Regions from separate parts of the Ensifer sp. R-19 genome, predicted to be linked through region 1. Evidence: predicted binding sites of a transcription regulator. Region 1 holds the regulator's gene; the other holds the start of a gene.
What was found. Region 1 encodes LexA, which represses DNA repair genes until DNA is damaged. Its sites were predicted from a motif close to TGTTCNNNNTGTGTTCNG; they were not measured.
Positions count from the first base shown of each region.

Region 1 (9,868 bases):
CTTTCACCGATTGCCCCGGATTGAGGAACTCGGCCTTGCCGAGGATGTCGCAGCCCGTGGCCTCCGACACGGCCTTCAGCCGAATCAAGGGTGTGTTGCCGATCGCTTCGAGGACGGACGGTAGGATGGCCATTTTCAGAACCTCGTGTTTGAGGACAGGCGCCGGGGCAGGGCGACACGTACCAGGGAAATACGAACGGCGGCTGACGAAAATCAACAACGATCCCGGACCGCCGAAATGTTGGCGTGTTTTCGGCTCAGCCTGCACTTCAGGCAAGAAATAGCGTTTCGCCGCCGCTCTGTCCCGAACAAAAATCGTCTCCAAGGCATGTGGGGCTCAGCGGCAAAGAGCGTTGCCGCGATGAAGGGCCGGGCAAGACTTTTTCGCCCACAAGGAGATGCGTGCGTGTTTCCGGCGCGTGCCGAGGAGTGAGTGATGAGTATTCAGTCTGCGAAATCCGAACATAAACTGGCTTGGGTTACCGGCGCGAGCGCGGGTATCGGGCGGGCGCTGGCGCTCAAGTTGGTGCGTGAAGGCTATTCGGTGGTCGTCACCGCCAGAAGTCACGAGAAGCTGGTGGACCTGCAGCATGAGGCGGCGGGTGACGGAAGGATCACGGTTCTCGACGGCGACGTCACCGACCCAAAGGACATGGAGCGCGTGTTGGCTGCGATCGAGTACGATCATGGCCACCTGTCATTGGTGATCCTCAATGCCGGAGTGGCCGTCCCGGTGCGAGGCGATGATCTCCATCGCGAAGCCTTCGAGAAGAGTTTCGCAGTCAATCTCAATGGGGTGGTCAACTGCCTGCTGCCGGCCGTTGCGCATATGAAGGCGCAGGGCTTTGGCCACATCGCCATCGTGTCTTCCGTTGCCGGCTATGGCGGGTTGCCTACCAGCGCCGCCTACGGCGCCTCCAAGGCTGCGTTGATCAATATGGCCGAAAGCCTCAAGTTTGATCTCGATCGGATCGGCATCCGCCTGCAGATCATCTGCCCCGGTTTTGTCGATACGCCCGGCACCGCACGAATCCGCTTTCCGCGCCCGGCTCTCGTCACCTCCGAACAGGCGGCGGATCGCATCATCGCGGGTTTGAAGTCCAGGCGCTTCGAAATCACCTTCCCGCGGCATTTCACCTATGCGGTGAAGCTGATGCGTCTGCTGCCCTATAGCCTCTATTTCGCTCTTATCAGGCGGCTGACGGGTGTCGTGACCGAGGCAAGAGAAGCGAAAAAGCACGCCGGCTCCGGCGAGCATCGGCGTCAGGCCGTGTGAAGCACCAGCACGGCGCCGAAGATGAGGCCAAGCCCGACCCAGCCGATCGGCTTCAGTTTCTGTCCGAAGAGCAGCCGTCCGCAGATGGCCGTTCCGAAGATGCCGGTCGCGCCAAGCACGGCATAGGCGATAGCGAGTTCCATGCCCTTGATCGCCTCGGCAAGCAGCGCGAAGGCGGCAAGCACCAGCAGGATGGAGAGGGCGCCCCAGCCGCGTCGGGCAAACCCTTCCGATTTCGTCGAGGCGAGGTTGGCGGCGACATCGAGGATGCCTGCCATCACGGCCAAGGCGAAGTAGATGCTAGGCGCGCTCATTGGCTGCTCCTTCCACCGCGGCCTCGTCCTCGTCATGGCGTTCGCCGGCATTGACAAGCAATATGCCGACGATCGCCATCGAAAGCCCCAGCATTTCGCGTCCGGTCAACACATGGCCGAAGACGAAAACGGAAACCAGCGTGATGATCGCGACGCCAGAACCTTCCCATATTGCATAGGCGACACCGACGGAGATCGTCTTCACGGCCTTGGCCAGGAAGACGTAGGAAAGCGCGATCGAGACATACATGACGATGTGGCCGAGATAAGAGCCGCTCGAAGAGGCGGCCTTCATCACCGTCAGGCCCACCACTTCGGTCGCGATGGCGAGCGCGAGGAAAAACCATGCAAGGCGCATGCGGAACCTTCAAAAGAGAATTGGAACGACCGCCTCTTAAGCGCAACCCGTGACGCGGTAAAGACGCGCCATGCGCGTTCCTATTCGAAGACGATCTGCCGGACGTCGATGTTGCGGGCGCGAAAGCCGGCTTCGCAGTAGTAGAAATAGAACTCCCACAGCCGCTTGAAGCGCAGGTCGAAGCCCAACGGCTCGATCCTGTTCCAGACCGACCAGAAGCGCTCGCGCCATTCGCCGAGTGTCCGGGCGTAATCGATGCCGAAGCCGAAATCGTTGATCATGCGCAGGCCGACATGGCGGCCAAGGTCGATGAGATGTTCGCGCGTCGGCAGCATTCCACCCGGGAAAACGTATTTCTGGATGAAGTCCGGATTGGAGCGGTACTCCTCATAGGCTTCGGGCTTGATGGTGATGATCTGCAGGCCGGCCTTGCCGCCGGGCTTCAGGCACCGCTTGAGCTGCGAGAAATAAGTCGCCCAGAACTTTTCGCCGACCGCTTCGAACATTTCGATCGAGACGATGCGGTCATAGGTGCCTTTTTCCTCGCGGTAGTCCTGGAATTTCAGTTCGACGCGGTCGGCAAGGCCGGCCCGGTGGATGCGTTCGCGGGCGAAGGCCAGTTGCTCGCGGCTGATCGTCAACCCGGTCACCTTGCAGCCGATCTCGCTCGCTGCAAATTCCGCAAAGCCGCCCCAGCCGCAGCCGATCTCCAGCACGTGGTCGCCAGCGCGCAGGTTGGTGGCTTCCGCCAGAGCGCGATATTTGGCCGCCTGCGCGGAGCGAAGGTCGTTGGCGCCGGTGGCGTAGAGTGCGGACGAATAGGTCATGCTCGGATCCAGCCATTCGCTGTAGAAGGCGTTGCCGAGGTCATAGTGAGCGGAGATGTTGCGGCGTGCGCCGGTTTTCGTATTCGCGTTGCGCCAGTGCAGGAACTTTTCGACAAGATGAAGCAGGCCGCGCGCCCGGTTCGGGAAGTGCTTGCCGATCTCGGCATTGACGAGGAAGAGCTCGAGAAAAGCGCCGACATCGGGACTGTCCCAGTCGCCGTCGATATAGCTTTCGGCAGCCCCGATCGTGCCGCCTGTCACGGCGCGTTGCGGCAGGTTCCAGTTGTTCAAGGTGAGAATCGCGCTTGGGCCCGCTCTCTTACCCCTCATCACCAGTTTGCGGCCATCCGGCACCGTGAGCATCAATGTCCCGGCCTGAAGATGCACGAGCGCGCTGAGCACCATGCGTGCCTTCAATGGGAAATCCCGCAGGACCATCGAGAGATTCTCGGCGGAAAGCTCCTGTGCGCCGTTGAACGCGGCGAGACTTGCTTCCAGCTCACGCATACACCACCCCCTCAGCTGTTGCATCCGTAAGGTGAGCCTAGCGGCAATCGCCCGAGACGCCAACCATGGATTTCTACCGGGTGCGCGTATCCGTTACGGTTCTCTTGGCGGGCTTGTGATCTCGCGGAACGCTGCAAGCGCCCGATCCCGCGCAAGGGCGTGGTCGACGATCGGTTTTGGATAGGTTGTGCCGAGTTCGATGCCGGCGCCCGAAAGCACGGCAGCCGGAGCCGCAAAGGGGCGATGGATGTAGCGTGGCTCAAGCCGATCGAGTTCCGGTATGAATCGCTTCACATAGGCTCCATCCGGGTCGAATTTTTCGCCTTGGAGAACAGGATTGAAAATCCGGAAGAACGGCGCAGCATCCGCGCCCGATCCCGCGACCCATTGCCAGCTTGCGGCGTTGTTGGCCGGATCCGCATCCACGAGGGTGTCGCGAAACCATTGTTCGCCTTTCCGCCAGTCGATCAGCAGGTCCTTGATGAGGAACGAGGCGGCGATCATCCGCACGCGATTGTGCATGTAGCCATGCCGCCAGAGCTGGCGCATGCCGGCGTCGACGATCGGGAAACCGGTCAAACCCTTGGTCCAGCGGGAAAAATCTCCTTCGTGGTCCAGCCAGCGGAAACGATCGAACCGGCGATCGAGATTGCGACGCGGGAGTTCGGGATAGTGAAACAACAGATGGTAGGAGAATTCGCGCCAGGCGATCTCCTTGCGAAAGGTGGCAACACCTTCACCGCCATCGGTCTCGATTCCCTGCGTCGCGTGCCAGACCTGCGCCGGCGAGATTTCTCCGAAGGCGAGGTGAGGAGAGAGCAGGGATGTGCCGTCAGCCTCTGGACGGTCCCGGCGCACTTTGTAGTCTGCAAGCTTTTCGTCGATAAATTCGTCGAGGCGAGTGGTCGCGCCTTTTTCCCCCGGCGCCCATATTTCGCTGAACGTCGCTGCCCAGTTCGGTTTCGTTGGCAGAAGCGACCACGCGTCAAGCTGTTCTGAAGGGGGCCAGCTTTCCGGCGTCGCGATCTTTTGCGGCTCGTCGATCGGTGGAGCCGGCTCAACCTTCGCTTCGAGCGCGCGCCAGAAAGGCGTGAACACGCGATAGGGCCCACCGGTCGTCGTCAACAAGCGCATGGGCTCGTGCAGCAATTGCCCGGCAAAGCTCTCGGCCGCGATGCCCTGAGCTGCGAGTGCTTTCTTCAGGGCCGTATCGGTGGCAATGCCACACGGGTCGTAGCGGCGATTCCAATGGACACGCTTCGCTCCCGATAGGCGCGACACTTCGCTGAGGACGTCCAGTGGGTCGCCGGAGCGGAGAATGAGTCGCGAGCCGAGCCGGCCCAGTCGAGCCTCCAACACTTCCAGCGAATGGTGCAACCACCATTGCTGCGCCGTGCCCAGCGGACCGTTGCCGCTTTCGTTCGGCTCCCGGATATAGAGCGGAATGACGGCAGCCTCATTGGCCGCAGCCGCAAGGGCCCTGTTGTCGCCAAGGCGCAGGTCCTTGCGGAACCAGACGATGATGGGCGCCGCGTTTGTCATAGGTGCCGTCTAGGACTGGGATTGATCACCGAGGGAACTTAGGTGCAAAATGAAAAAGAGCCATTCGCATTTTCTGCAAATGGCTCTTTTTGAAACTGGCTCCCCGGGCCGGATTCGAACCGGCGACCTGTCGATTAACAGTCGAATGCTCTACCGCTGAGCTACCAGGGATCATCCGCGCCGCTGTTTCGCTGTGCGCTTCAGAAGTGAGGCTGCTAATACGCATGCTTTTCCGATTTGCCAAGCGGTTTTTTCAAAAAAAATGACAAGTTCGGTTGCGAGGCTGTGGAGAAGTCCCCAATTGTGGGAAAAGATGCCGGATAGGGAATGATGAATAAAAACAGGAAGCAGCCGCATTTCGGGATTGATCCGCAGACGCGTCAGATCGTGCTCGGGAAGTGGCGCATCACGCTGCCGGAATCGCCACTGCTGCGTATCCTGTTGGGCTCGCTTCTGGTGTTCTTTGGTTTTCTTGGCTTTCTGCCGGTGCTCGGCTTCTGGATGATACCGCTGGGCCTCATCGTGCTTTCGCACGATATCCCATCCGTCCGCCGTCGCCGGCGTCGCCTGGCTGTTTGGTGGGCGCGCTGGCGCGGACGAGCCGATTCTTCGAACGGCTCGTGAACCGGAGCTATTGCGGTCAACCGTCCCGGATGCCTCGGCTTCGATTCTCTGCCAATTGATTCCCAGCGAAGCGGCTGAACCCTTTGTTGAGGGAGGCCGCCGAAAACTTTTCGGCAACCCATCAAACGCATAATGCGGTCGCGAATCAGGATGGGAACGCATGGCCAAAGCCACTACGAAACGTCGAAGCCGGAATTCCGGTCGGAGCAGGGGCAAACAAGGCGGTATGGCGCCGTGGTATCTGGCCGCCGCACTCACTGTCGGCGGCGTGGTCGCTTACGATCATCGCGCCGAACTGAAACATTGGCCGGTGGTATCGGACGTGGTCGCGTCCACGTCCCGACACGAGTCGAGGCCGAAGCCCGTTCGTGTCGCGCAGAAAGCGGACGAGCGTCCCGCGCAACAGGCGGAGAAGCGGAAGCCGAATCCGGTGACAAGAGTTGCCCTTGCCGCTCCGGTGCCGTCCGTTGACGTCGGCGCCAAGGCGCCGACACCCGTGGTGCGGCCCAGTGAGGAAGTGAAGACGGCATCCGTTCGCACGGATCAGTTTTATTTCTGCGGGATTCGCAACGACAACTGCGTGATCGACGGCGCCACCTTCCTGTACCACGGCGAAACGATCCGCGTCGCAGACGTCGAGGCGCCGCGTATTCGCCAGGCAAGCTGCGACAAGGAACGTTCGCGCGGCTTCTATGCCAAGCAGCGCCTGCGCGAATTGTTGAATGCGGGTGACTTCAGGCTGGAAACGGCGAGCGGCCGTCAGGATGCCAAGGCCGGTGAAAAGCTGCGGCTGGTCACCCGCGGCGACCAGTCTATCGGGCGTGTGCTCGTATCCGAGGGGCTGGTGCGGCCGTGGACAGGACACGCGACGCCCTGGTGTTGAGGCCACCCCAGATGCGATCGGCGGAGGTTCGCGATCGCTCTGTGGAAAGTATCCGTCTTACAAATCGACGGCGCGTTTTTCGGAAAATGCCTCTTGCGGTTTTTCTGCAATCATTCTAAATCCGCGCCAACGCTCGGTTATCCGAGCTGTGAGGCCTCGTGGCGGAGTGGTGACGCAGAGGACTGCAAATCCTTGTACCCCGGTTCAATTCCGGGCGAGGCCTCCAATAACTCTCACCTCATTTTAGTGCGGATAGACGTTCTGCCTCAGGGCAGAGCGATTGTGTGTGTTTGCCTCCACACGCCCGCACAAGCCACGTCTTCTAAGCCACTATCGGATCTTATCGCTTCGGTGAAATCGGTAGAGGGGGAACGATGACTCCGCTGACATCAGCCGCATCGGTAGCGTCCGTCATCATCAAAACGGAGGCAATCGCATATATGAAGACGAAACTTGTCCTGACGGCCTTGGCCCTCTTCGCTGCGACCACATTTGAGGCGCAGGCAGAGGATCTGGTTTTCAAGCTGAAGAACAACACCAACGCAGTGCTGACGAACTTCTATACGTCGCCTGTGGGCGTCAATGAGTGGGAAGACGATGTTTTCGGCCGGCAGGTGCTGAACCCAGGGGAAGACATGGAGATCACCATCGCCGACGGCCGGGAGGTCTGCAAGTACGACATGCGCTTCGAGTTCGAAGAAGGCTCCGGCCTCGATACGACCGAAGACATGCAGGACCTCTGCGAGCTCGGCGAGTACACCATCCACGAGTAAGAGGCGTGCCTTCAGGTCGCCTTCAATAAACAGAGCCTCGCAGCCGCAAGCGGTGGCGAGGCTCGGTCGGATGCCAGGTTTCCCTCGGAATCAGTGGTAGCGGCGGATCAGCCCGACGAGCTTGCCCTGGATCTTCACCCGATCGGGCCCAAAAATCCTTGTTTCGTAGGCAGGGTTCGCGGCTTCGAGCGCGATCGATGCGCCCTTGCGCCGGAAGCGCTTCAGCGTCGCTTCCTCATCATCCACGAGCGCCACGATGATATCGCCGGGATTGGCCGTATTGCCATTGCGGATGATCACCGTGTCGCCGTCGAAGATGCCGGCTTCGATCATCGAGTCGCCCTTGACTTCGAGAGCGTAGTGTTCGCCGTTGCCGATCATGTCGAGCGGTATGGTAATGTCGTGCGTGTTGTTCTGGATCGCCGAGATCGGCACACCGGCAGCGATGCGGCCCATGACCGGGACGGAAACCGATGTGTTGTCGGCCACGGGCGTGGGCTTTGGCGGTGCGGCAGGAGCGGCCGCTGGCGCCTTGCCGAGGCTGCCCTCGATCACGCTGGGCGAGAAGCCGCGGCGGGGCTGCTGCTGGCTTGACGCGTAGGCTTCCGGAAGCTTGATGACCTCGAGCGCGCGGGCTCGGTTCGGCAGACGGCGAATGAACCCGCGTTCTTCGAGTGCCGTGATCAGACGGTGAATGCCGGACTTCGACGCCAGGTCGAGCGCATCCTTCATTTCATCGAATGATGGTGGGACGCCTGACTCCTTCATGCGTTCGTGAATGAAGAGAAGCAATTCCTGTTGCTTGCGGGTCAGCATGGCACGTCGCTCCCAGAGGCGTGAAACAAATCAAGAACAGACACTATCTGTTCCATATGTGTTCCGCAAGTGCCTAAAATTCCGTGAATTCAGACAATTGGCGCGTCTGTGCGTGTCGATTGGTCACTTTTACGGGAGCAGAGCGGGTTTGGGCGATGATCGTGCCCAAACGGAGGGCCGTGGGGCAGCGCGTTGCGCGACGGCACGGCGATTCGAACGAATCGCGAGCGTTTTTGTGCAAAGAGGCTAGGCCGGCTGCGTGGCGGCGCAGGCGTCTTCGAATTCCTTCACCGTCTCGGCGCTGTTGTCTTCTGGAAGTACGGCATCCGCCGCATCGGTCGCGACCGGCCTGTCGCCATCATAGACGAACGACTGGATGTAGAACGCGATCGCACCCTTCCACACCTTGCGTCCATCGATCTGATGGCACGGCACGGCGCTCTCGAAATCGGTCTGAAGTTCGTCCACCGTGGCGGCGCTGAGCTTGACGTCAGGCATATTAGGCGACGCGACTATCGAAGCGAGAAGCAGGGCGGCAAGCACGGTGATCGTCCACTTTGATGCAAGGGTGGGACTACGGGGCGGTTAACGATGTGAACCGCGCTTTCGTTCCGAAGTCCAGCAAGCTTGGCGATCACTGTCATGTGTTCAACAGCTCTTTGAGTGCAGGCTGTGGCCGTTTTGCGCCAGGGGCACGCAGCGGCGAAGCCGCCTCAGCCTGGCGCGCCGTCCGCGCTGCAATCGCTTGGGTTGCGCCAAGTCGCGGCCTCGCTGCCGGCGTGCACAAATCCGTGTTGTGAAGATGCCGCACGTCTCGACAGGTTGCGGGAAAAATGGGGTGGTTGCATGCGTAGATTGTCGTTGGCGGTTCTCTGTCTGTTGGTGGCGGCGGGAGCGGCCGCTGCTGAAGAAGGGCGTTCGAATATCTGGAAGGAGATCAATGCCTGGACGGTGGGCTCCGATCCGTCCTTGGGCGGCTCGTGCTATGCGGCCACGAGCTACGACGGCGGAATGATCCTTCGAATCGGCTTTTATCCGAGAGGATCGGCGAACCTGGCGTTTCTTTCGATCGGCAATGCCAACTGGAAATCGATCGAGCCGCAGAGGGAGTATGACGTCGCCTTGCAGCTCGACCGTGGCCGCCAGTGGCCGGCTGTCGCGTTCGGCGTGGACCTCACAGGCTCGAAGGCTCTGGTCGTCAACTTCTCCAACACCGACTTCTTCACCGAATTCGTGCGCAAGAACACGCTGGCGCTGGCGTTCGAAGGGCGCGTGGTGGCGAGCCTCAGCCTGCGCGATTCGATGAAGGCCGTCAGCGAGATGTTCAAATGCCAGGAGGCGCTGATTGCGTTGATGCCAAACGGCGGGCAGGGGGCGGCCGCCGATCCGTTTGCGGGCGCTGGCGGGAATGCGCCAAACAATGACCCCTTTGCTGGCGGCGGCCAGACCAAGTCGTCGAAAGATCCCTTTGCCATGTGATCTTGGCGTGAGCGTCGTTCCGCTGGGAGGTGAATATTCCTAAGATTTTGCATGGGTGCGGGTTACCCACCCTCGACAGTCACGCGGCGACCTATCAAAATGCGGGCAAACGGGGGATTTGCATGCGTAGATTGCTGTTCGGATTGGTGAGCTGTCTGATGGCCACGGGACCGGCCGTGGCTGAGGACTCCGAGATCATCAAATGGAAGGAAGTCGGCGCTGGACCGTTGCTTCCGACACGTCGATGGAAGGCTCGTGTTTCATCACGTCGATGTTCGAAGGCGGAATCAGGCTGCGCCTGGGGTTCTATCCCAAGGGCTCCGAATCGCCGCTCTACATGAGTTTCGCCAGCGACGACTGGAAGTCGCTCGAGGTCGGCAAGGACTATGACCTGACGTTCCGCTTCGACAAGAGCGATCCCTGGAGTGCGGCGGCGACCGTCGCCGGCGACGAGAGCGGCAAGTTCCTC
Region 1 is NZ_CP184569.1:1,473,842-1,483,709, forward strand. It holds gene ACN9MO_RS07235 (cysteine synthase A) at 1-133, opposite strand, end outside; gene ACN9MO_RS07240 (SDR family NAD(P)-dependent oxidoreductase) at 437-1,276, shown strand; gene ACN9MO_RS07245 (SMR family transporter) at 1,264-1,590, opposite strand; gene ACN9MO_RS07250 (SMR family transporter) at 1,577-1,948, opposite strand; gene ACN9MO_RS07255 (SAM-dependent methyltransferase) at 2,029-3,282, opposite strand; gene ACN9MO_RS07260 (cryptochrome/photolyase family protein) at 3,376-4,824, opposite strand; tRNA gene ACN9MO_RS07265 (tRNA-Asn) at 4,921-4,995, opposite strand; gene ACN9MO_RS07270 (hypothetical protein) at 5,152-5,448, shown strand; gene ACN9MO_RS07275 (thermonuclease family protein) at 5,609-6,331, shown strand; tRNA gene ACN9MO_RS07280 (tRNA-Cys) at 6,484-6,557, shown strand; gene ACN9MO_RS07285 (hypothetical protein) at 6,772-7,104, shown strand; gene lexA (transcriptional repressor LexA) at 7,195-7,920, opposite strand; gene ACN9MO_RS07295 (hypothetical protein) at 8,167-8,463, opposite strand; gene ACN9MO_RS07300 (hypothetical protein) at 8,593-9,399, shown strand; gene ACN9MO_RS07305 (hypothetical protein) at 9,602-9,868, shown strand, end outside.

Region 2 (9,868 bases), 240 kb from region 1:
CGTGGTGATGTCGCCGATCGACATGGCCTTTGCCTGTTCCACGGTGATCAGTTCGGGCTTTGTCACACCACCATCGAGCGAAGGGGCGGCAACGGCGATACGGTTCGGTATGTCCAACATGGTGTCTCCCCTCATTCGGCCGGCACGGCGACGGCGGCGGTGGCCGCGGCACCCATTTTCTTTGCCCGATATTCGTCATAGGCGGCGACCAGCATGTCGCCATCATTGTATTCCGCACGCCATCCGAGCTCGCGCTTCAGCTTGCCGGTCTCACGCACGCACATCTCGTCTGCGATCAGATACTGCTCCGGATCCATGATCGGCTTGTTGATCAGATCGAAGAAGGCCAGCGTCTGCTTGACCGCGAAGGCGGGGGTCGGCAGCAGGAACGATTTGGAACCGGCGTGCTCGATGAGATTGCCGAGCAGGTCGCGCACCGAGGGCGGATTGTCGGAGCCGAGATTGTAAGCTTCATTCGGCACGCCACCCTTCCAGGCAAGGCGTGCAGCTTCGGCGCAATCGAAGACCGAGATGAACTGATAGGGCACCTTGCCCGAGCCGATCATCGGCACCGGCAGGTTCATGTCGATCAGCTTGAACAGCTTCTCGAGAATGCCGAGACGACCGGGGCCGATGATCAGGCGCGGGCGGAAGATCGAAATGTTCATGCCCTGCTTGCGCCATTGCACCGCAAGCTGCTCGGTCGCCCATTTCGACTTGCCGTATTCGCCGAGCGGCTTTGCCGGATGGGTTTCGGTCTGCGGCGATTGCACCGTGTGGCCGTAGATCATGTCGGTGGTGAACTGCACCAGGCGCGATGCGCCGGCGGCGTCCATGGCCTTCATGATGTTTTCGGCGCCGTAATAGTTGACGGGCCAGAAGAATTCCCAGCGCTTCGAGCGGATCTGCAGCGGCGACAGCATCTTGGCCGCCATATTGAAGACCATGTCATCGGGACCGATGCCGACCTTCTGTACAGCCTTCAGGTCAGTGACGTCGCAATGGACGAAGCGGGCGCGGCCGTAATGCGGCAGGTCGGACTTGACGATATCGGCGATCACCACGTCCTCGCCGTCCTTGACTAGACGTTCCGCCAGGTGACGGCCAACAAAGCCGTCGCCACCAAAGATGATGTGTTTCATGACTTGCTCCCGAATTCTGCAGTGCTCACCCCGGCTGCATCCGCCGACTTGTCATCGGCGTGGGATGAGATGCCCGACTGGGCGATAAGAAGGGTTCCTGCGCAGATCAGCGCGATGCCGGCGATGCGCCAGGCATTGAGGTCCTCGCGGAAAACGAAATAGGCGAAGACCGCGACTGCGACGTAGGCGAGGCTCAGGAACGGATAAGCAAAGGAAAGCTCGACCTTCGACAGCACATAGAGATGCGACGCCATCGAAATGACGAAGGTCGCGAGGCCGGCAAAGACCCAGGGGTTGAATACGATCTGGAACAGCCGGACGATCGCCGTTTCAGCGGTCATAGAAATCGGCCCGAGCGTCAGCATGCCCTGTTTCAGCATGAGCTGAGCGGCAGCGTTGGTAAGCACCGTAAAGAGAATGAATGGAATATATTTCATTGTTTTACTCCCAGTCCCGAAAATGTACTTACGGGCAAGAGACGGATTTTCCGTGAAGTTTGAAAGTTTATTTGAATAAAATTATCTGCATTCTCATTCTGGCAAAGCCAGAGCCGTGCGCTTCCAGAAGTTGGAAACGAGCGCTGGATCGCGCAACGCCTCGAGCCTCCTCCAGGAAGGGAAAGACATTTCAAAGACTTGCGGGCTCATGCGAGCATCCTTGTACGGATTGACCGCACCGCCTGCCTCCACCACGATGCTATCGAGCGCATCCAGCAGCTTTACTGTCCGTTCACCTTGATTGGCGAAGTCCAATGTCAAAGTAAAACCGGGTCGCGGGAAGGACAGAACGCCGCGCGAGCCGATATCGCCAAAACGCTTGAGAACCGTCAGGAACGACGCATGGCCGGCCTTGCGAGCCGTTTCCATGAGTTGCGCGGTGATCGCCGGTGCCCGCTCTGCCGGGTAGACGCTCTGGTGCTGATAGAGACCGCGTGGGCCGTAAAGCCTGTTCCAGGCGCCGATGGCATCCAGCGGATAGAAATAGGAGGTCCAGGGAACCGTCGTCACGGTTTCGCCAGGCTTTTCCTTGCGGAAGTAATATTCGTTGAAGGCCTTGAGCGTTGTCCGGTTCAGAAGATTGAAGGGCGGCGCGAAGGGCACCGAAAGCTTCAATCCCTTCGGGATATCGGGCAGTTCACAGGAGCCGTCGGCATGGTCGCCGGCCAGCAGTACGCCCCTGCCCGCGCGGGCTCCTACAGCGAGTTGGTCGATCCAGGCAACGGAATATTCGTGCTCGTCGTCGACCCGATCGACGAGGGCGAAGTATTGGTCGAGATTATCGAAGCGGATCGCATGCTGTTGCACGTGCGGCGACGGCACCTTCATCAGCCGCAGATCCACGGTCAGGATCAACCCCGTCAGGCCCATGCCGCCGATGGTCGCAGCGTAGAGTTCAGCGTTCTCTCCGGGCGAACAGGTCAATCGATCCCCGTTCGAGCGCAGAAGCGTGAAACCTGTCACGTGATTGCCGAAGGTGCCGCGCGCATGGTGGTTCTTGCCGTGCACGTCGTTGGCAAGTGCGCCGCCGACGGTCACGAAAGCCGTGCCGGGGGTGACCGGCAGGAAGAAGCGATGTTCGATCGCGCGTTCGAGCACCTCGCGCAACGTCACGCCGGCCTCGCAGGTCATCATGCCGGTGCCGGGATCGAAGGCGATGATCCGGCCATGCCGGCGGCTTTCGATCAGCGTGCCTCGGTCATTGTGGCAACTGTCGCCGTAGCTGCGGCCATTGCCGAAGGGCAAGTAGCCTTCCGCCTCCAGGCTGCCGAGGCGATCCTCATAGTCGTCAGGCGAAATGGCCGGCCGCGCGCGATTGTCGAGGCGGCCCCAGCTTTTATGGTCTTGCAAACTCATTGCGGCCCGATGGCTCCAAACAGTATCAACAGCGCGCCGATCAGCATGGTCAATTGGCTGCGCCAGTCACGCATGATGAAGACAACAGGGTCCTCATGCAGCATGCCGCGACGCGCGAGCATCCAGATGCGCAACAACATATAGAGCACCAGCGGGCAAAGCGGCCACAGCGCCCACGGCGTGGTGTACATTTCCTGGAGTTCCTTGCTGTGCACGTAGAGCGCAAGGACCAGAGCCGAGGTGAAAGCGGAAGCAACGCCAGCCTGCCCCACCATCTCGAAATCGACAGCGAGATAGCCGCGCCCCGGAACGTTGCCGCCATCCTTGTCGTCGAATTCGTGCAACTCGACATAGCGCTTCACCAGCGCCAGGCTGAGGAAGAAGAAGATGGCGAAGGAGACCAGCCAGAAGGAGAGTTCCGTGCCCGTGGCCGCGGCACCGGCAACAATGCGCGTGGTGTAGAGGCCGGCGAGCGTGAAGACGTCGACCAACAGCTTGCGCTTCAGCACGAAGGTATAGGCAGTCGTCGCGCAGGCATAGAACGCCAGCACACCGGCAAATTTCCATGGCAGCAACAGCGTCAGCGACAGCGATGCCAGGACGAGGCAGCCGGCAAGAATGAGCGCTGTTGGCACCGACATCTGGCCGCTGGCGAGCGGCCTGTGACGCTTCTTTGCATGGCGGCGATCATTGGCGAGGTCCGAAAGATCGTTGATGACATAGACCGCCGAGGCGAGGAAGCTGAAGGCGAAGAAGGCGACGATGACGCTCATGATCGCGTCGAAATGCAGCACCTCATGATTGAGGATCATCGGCACGCCGATGAGTACGTTTTTCGCCCATTGATGCACGCGGATGGACTTCAACGGCGCAAGCGCGCTCACCTTGCCGGTCTCCAGCCGTTCCGCGTCATGATTGCGGCGCCACTTCTCCGCCGCAGCATCCGGGGCGACCACGATCGCACGCCGCGCTACCTCGAAAACGGCGATATCGTCACGGCTGTTGCCCATATAGTCGAAGGCACCGTCGCCGAAACGATCGACCAACGCCTGGCGCTTGCGGCTGCTCGTCAGATTGAGCGCATCGGTCGAATGCATGACCGAGGAAAAAAGTCCGACATGATCGGCAACGTCTCTGGCGACCGACGGTGCAGCGCCGGTGACGAGCACCAGTTCGCGGCCCGCCTTTCTCTCCTCGGCGAGCCGATCGATGACGGCCTGCCGGTAGGGCCAGTCCTGAGCCTTGCGGCCGGAACGCAAGGCCACCTCATGCTTCAGCCGCGCCTTGCCCTTCGCCAACCAGAACAGCATGGGAAAGAGCATCAGCGGATTGCGCAAGAGAATGATCGCCGCACCTTCCCACAGCGTATCGGCGGCCAACAAAGTACCGTCCAGATCCACACACAGCGGAATGTGCCGTGTCTCGGTGCGCGCGTCCATGAATTCCATCCCAGCCATAATTGCCGGGCATGATGACGTCTTCAACTTTCCAGAGTGGAAACGCGGGCCACAATCTCGCCCGGAAACTGTCGGGCTGGTTAACAAATGTCAGCGGCGCGGACAAAGGTCAGCGGCGACCGATCCAGTTCAATGCATCGCGCCAGTCGGTCATGCGCACCGGGGTGCCGTGCGAGCCGGTTTCGAAGAGGACGAAGCGTGTCGGGTAGCCTTGGCCCTTCAGCGTGCGATAGAGCGCTTTCTGGCTCTCGGCCGGATAGACGCTGTCGCGGCTGCCATGGCTGAAGAACATGGGCAGCTTCGCCTTGTAAGCAGCGCTCTTGGTGAAATCGGGGTCGCTTACGCCACCCATGACCATCATGCCGCTGAGAGCCGCGACCGCGGAGGCATCGCGCGAAACGCCCCAGCAGATGAAGCTTCCCATCGAGGCGCAGGCCAGCACCACGGGGCGACCGCCTGAGTGCTCGGAAACCTGTTTGACCAGGCCGGCAATATCCGCAGCGCCTGCCGTGTCGAAGGAGCGGACGCTCGGCGCGTAGTAGACTCCGCCATTGGCGACGGCGAGGTTCTTCAGCCGATTGAAGTTACCGCCGAAGGAAAAATCGTTGGTGCCGAGCCGGCGATCACCGCCGCGGCCGTGGATGAAGATCACCGTGAAGGCAGCGCCGCGATCCGGACCGACACGGGTCACGTCAAGCAAGCGACCGCCAATGTCGAGCTTCTCATTGACTTGCTCGCTTTTCACGCCCAGCGAAACATAGGCGCGCTTCACCCGGCGTTCCGGAATTTCGTCCCGTTCGTTGATGTCGCGCAGTTCCTGATATTCCACCGTCAGGTCGTCGCCGCCATCATTTTGTTGCAGCACCTTGGCATAGGAGAAAAGCTCGTCCTTGAAGGGTTTCAATGTCTGCGCTTGAGCCGCGGAAGCGCCTGCGGCGAAGGCCGCAGCCAGAAAAAGCCGGCGAAACGGAAAAACAGTTGTGGACACGGCCAATGACGGGCTCCCTCTTTGGCCGGAAGCCTTGCCATCGCACGGACGCCAAAGCAACACTTGCTCCGTAACAGGGCCGCAAAGGCGGCATTTCACCTGCAAGCGATGCCAGCATTCTCCTTTTGTTCGCTCTTTCGGCGGGAGTCTGGCAGAATTCAGGTGATTCGACCGCCGGGGGATGGCGGCAAAGTCGAGGTCTTGCTATGGCCTCTCCCCAAGTGACAGGAACGATCCGAACGGCCCCATGGACGACAACAGCGACCTCTTCTCAATGCCCGAGCAACCGAAGCCCGTACAGCCGAGCGCCAAACCGGCTGTGCCAGTGGCACCAGTCGCGCGCGAAGAGCCGCGCCCTGCCCCGAAGGGTAGCGACGGCAGCGACTACGATGCTTCGGCGATCGAGGTGCTCGAAGGGCTGGAGCCAGTTCGTCGTCGTCCGGGCATGTATATCGGCGGCACCGACGAGAAGGCGCTGCACCACCTCTTCGCCGAAGTCATCGACAACTCGATGGACGAAGCGGTCGCCGGTCATGCAAATTTCATCGAAGTCCACCTCGATGCCGACGGCTTCCTGACGGTCACGGACAACGGCCGTGGTATCCCGGTCGAGAACCATCCGAAATTCCCGGGCAAGTCGACGCTCGAAGTCGTCATGACCATCCTCCATGCCGGCGGCAAGTTCGACGGCAAGGCCTATGAGACGTCGGGCGGTCTTCACGGTGTGGGCGTTTCCGTCGTCAATGCGCTTTCCGATGCGCTCGAGGTCGAGGTCGCACGCAACCGCAAGCTCTACCGGCAGCGCTTCTCCCGCGGTATTCCGCAGGGTGGGCTCGAGGAACTCGGCGACGTGCACAACCGCCGCGGCACGCGCGTTCGTTTCCATCCGGACCCGGATATTTTCGGTCCGCACGCGCATTTCGAGCCCGGACGGCTTTTCCGCATGGCGCGCTCGAAGGCCTATCTCTTCGGCGGCGTCGAAATCCGCTGGTCCTGCGATCCGTCGCTGCTGCAGGAAGGCTCGGAGATCCCGGACAAGGCCGTCTTCCACTTCCCGGGCGGCCTGAAGGATTATCTTGCCGCCACACTCGGCAAGGAATTCACCGTCACCCGCGAGATCTTCGCCGGCAAGTCGGAGAAGGCCAACGGCCACGGCTCGCTCGAATGGGCCGTCACCTGGTACGGCGGCGACCAGCAGGTCCATTCCTACTGCAACACCATCCCGACGCCCGAGGGCGGCACGCACGAAGCGGGCTTCCGCATCGCGCTGACCAAAGGCCTGAAAAACTATGCCGAACTGACGCAGAACAAGCGCGCGTCGATCGTCACCACCGACGACGTGATGATCTCGGCGGCGGGCATGCTGTCGGTCTTCATCCGCGAACCGGAATTCGTCGGCCAGACGAAGGACAAGCTCGCGACGGTCGAGGCACAGCGCATCGTCGAAAACGCGCTCCGCGACCCCTTCGATCACTACCTTGCCGACAATCCCGGAGAAGCCGCCAAGCTGCTCGACTGGGTGGTCGAGCGCGCCGAAGAGCGCGTCCGCCGGCGCAAGGAAAAGGAAGTCAACCGCAAGACGGCAGTGCGCAAGCTGCGCTTGCCGGGCAAGCTTGCGGACTGCTCGCAGAACACGGCCGAAGGCGCTGAACTCTTCATCGTCGAAGGGGACTCGGCTGGCGGATCGGCAAAGCAGGCGCGCAACCGCGCCAACCAGGCGATCCTGCCGCTTCGCGGCAAGATCCTCAACGTCGCGAGCGCAGGCCGCGAAAAGCTCAGCGCCAACCAGCAGATCACCGACCTCATTCAGGCACTCGGCTGCGGCACGCGTAGCAAGTACCGCGAAGAGGATTTGCGCTACGAACGCATCGTCGTCATGACCGACGCCGACGTCGACGGCGCGCATATCGCCTCGCTGCTCATCACCTTCTTCTATCAGGAGATGCCAGAGCTCATTCGCGGCGGTCACCTCTATCTCGCCGTACCGCCGCTCTACCGCATCAGCCAGGGCTCGAAGACGCTCTATGCCCGCGACGATGCGCACCGCGAAGAACTGATGCGAACCGAATTCGCCGGTCGCGGCAAGGTCGAGATCGGCCGGTTCAAAGGTCTTGGCGAGATGCTGCCCGCGCAGCTCAAGGAAACGACGATGGACCCGAAGTTCCGCACGTTGCTCAAGGTGGAGATCGACGAGATTGATTTCGAGGGCACGCGCGAGGCGGTGGACAATCTGATGGGGACGAAGGCCGACGCCCGCTTCCGCTTCATCCAGGAGCGCGCCGTGTTCGCCGAAAACCTGGATATCTGATTGGGCGATGGATGCGAAGGCGCATGACGTTCTTGCGCGCCGCACTCCCTGAGCAATCAATTTTGAGAACGGCGGCCCTCGCGCCGCCGTTTTGATTTTCAGCTCACGGGACCACTCGGCGTGGCGAGATCATGCCGCCTGGCGAACAGGCTTTTCCATGAACAGGCTGAGCGGATCCGGCTGATAGTAACCAAAGGGCGGACGCTCGATATAGCCGGCCGCCTTGTAAAGTCCGATCGCTTCGGGCTGATAGATGCCGGTTTCGAGGCGAATTGCCGTGTAGCCGAGCTCACCTGCGCGCGCTTCCAGTGCCTGCAACAGCAGCTTGCCGAGCCTCAGCCCCCTCGCCTCCGGATCCACGAACATACGCTTGATCTCAGCCGTACCGTCGCCGGCCTCTACCAGGGCGCAGCAACCGACGATGTTGTCGTCACGCCGCGCCACAAAGAAGGAAACCCCCGGCTGCTCCAGGCTCGAAAGGTCGACCATGTGGTTGCTTTCGGCGGGATAGAGCGAAGCGGCATAGGCGTCGGAGAGTTCCAGCAGACGCACGACCTGCGCTTGGCGTGGCTGCTCCAGGGCTATGGTTACGGCAGGCAATTGTTTCGTCCTTGTCGATTTTAACTGTTTGCGGCCGGACGTTAGTGCCACCCGTACCGCCAGCCAATACGTCAAATGACGCAGGCGCGCCCGGTGCTACCCTATCAATCCGGCTAACGGGCTGAAACAATTTGTTCCCTATCACCTGCAACGCCGCCCTATTTCGGGGAGAATCGCACAGGCATAGGTTGATCGCATCACAACCTCCAGGGACCGACAGGATCACCATGCAAGCGGCGCTGATTGTCATGACCATTCTCGGCTGCGACCACGATGTCAGCCAATGCCAGTACATTTCGACGGTCAACGGCACATGGCCGTCGATCGCCCAATGCGACACGGACTCGCAGGCGCAACTACCGAAGTTCTCGAACGCCAACTATCCGGTCGTCGTCGCGGTTTGCGAAACCTCCGGCCCAGCCCTTGCCGACCTCACCCCACCACCGGTCGGCTCGCAACAGAGCCAGATGCCGCCCTCGCAGGTGACGGAACCGGAGCCGGAACAAAACCTGCCGAAACGGACGCTGGCTTTCCTGTCCGGCGCCATGCCGGACCGGGAGAAGCTCAAGACCATCGTCACAAAGCCGGTGCACTACATCGAAGACGGCTATTCCTGGGTCGCTCGCCGCTTCACCAACTAGCGGGCACGCTCACACCAGACAGTGCCGATCAGGCTTTCGGCGCTGGCCATGACCGCCTCTTCTTTGGTTCGTCGGCTGCCAGCCCAGAACGCGACGCGCCTTCTCGTTGGAAATGCGGGAGTCGCGTCCCAACTCCCGGACGATCAGGCGCAAACCGGCATCGAAGGGAGCAGCCAAGCCTGCCAGCCAGTTCGGCAGAATGAACTTCGGCAGCTTGGCGGCATGCGCGGGAAACGCACGGCGCAGAACGGACGCGATGTCGGCAATAGACAACGTCTCTCCAGCGATCAGAAACCGCTCGCCCGCCGCATCGGCAACGGTCATTGCCCTTAGATGGGCATCGGCGACGTCACGAACATCGACGACGGGTACGCCGAACTTCGGCAGAGCGGGATACCCGCCTTTCAGGAGGTTTCGAACCACGGCAACAGAGGTGCCGATCTCGCGCCCGAGCAGCGGCCCGAGGACCATGCCTGGATTGATGACCACCAACTCAAGCCCTTTTCCAGCCGCATAGTCCCATGCCGCGTGTTCCGCAAAGGTCTTCGAGCGGTAGTAGGGCGTCGCCAGCGGCGATTGCGGATCGGTCCAGTCGTCCTCGGTGTATGGCGCACGACCGGCCCCGTAGATGACCGCGGCAATCGAAGAGGTTAGAACGACACGGCGAACGCCGGCCGACCGGGCGGCTTTCAGAACGCGCAGCGTGCCGTCCAGCGCTGGTCCGATCAGATCGGCCTCGTCGGCAGGCAGACGCGCCGGAAACGGCGATGCCGTGTGCATGACATAGGAAACGCCAGCGAAGGCATCGGCCCAGCCTTTTTCGCCCAGCAGGTCCGCTTCAGCAAAACTCAGTTTGGCCGCCTCCGTGCCGCCGGCGGC
Region 2 is NZ_CP184569.1:1,237,486-1,247,353, reverse strand. It holds gene ACN9MO_RS06165 (aspartate aminotransferase family protein) at 1-120, opposite strand, end outside; gene ACN9MO_RS06160 (NAD-dependent epimerase/dehydratase family protein) at 132-1,142, opposite strand; gene ACN9MO_RS06155 (EamA family transporter) at 1,139-1,579, opposite strand; gene ACN9MO_RS06150 (FAD-binding oxidoreductase) at 1,673-2,995, opposite strand; gene ACN9MO_RS06145 (UbiA family prenyltransferase) at 2,992-4,434, opposite strand; gene ACN9MO_RS06140 (alpha/beta hydrolase) at 4,562-5,446, opposite strand; gene parE (DNA topoisomerase IV subunit B) at 5,688-7,748, shown strand; gene ACN9MO_RS06130 (GNAT family N-acetyltransferase) at 7,878-8,348, opposite strand; gene ACN9MO_RS06125 (hypothetical protein) at 8,576-8,989, shown strand; gene ACN9MO_RS06120 (aldehyde reductase) at 8,999-9,868, opposite strand, start outside.
Region 2: a site for LexA is predicted at 5,556-5,573, ahead of parE (DNA topoisomerase IV subunit B). Genes of this name have one in related genera too.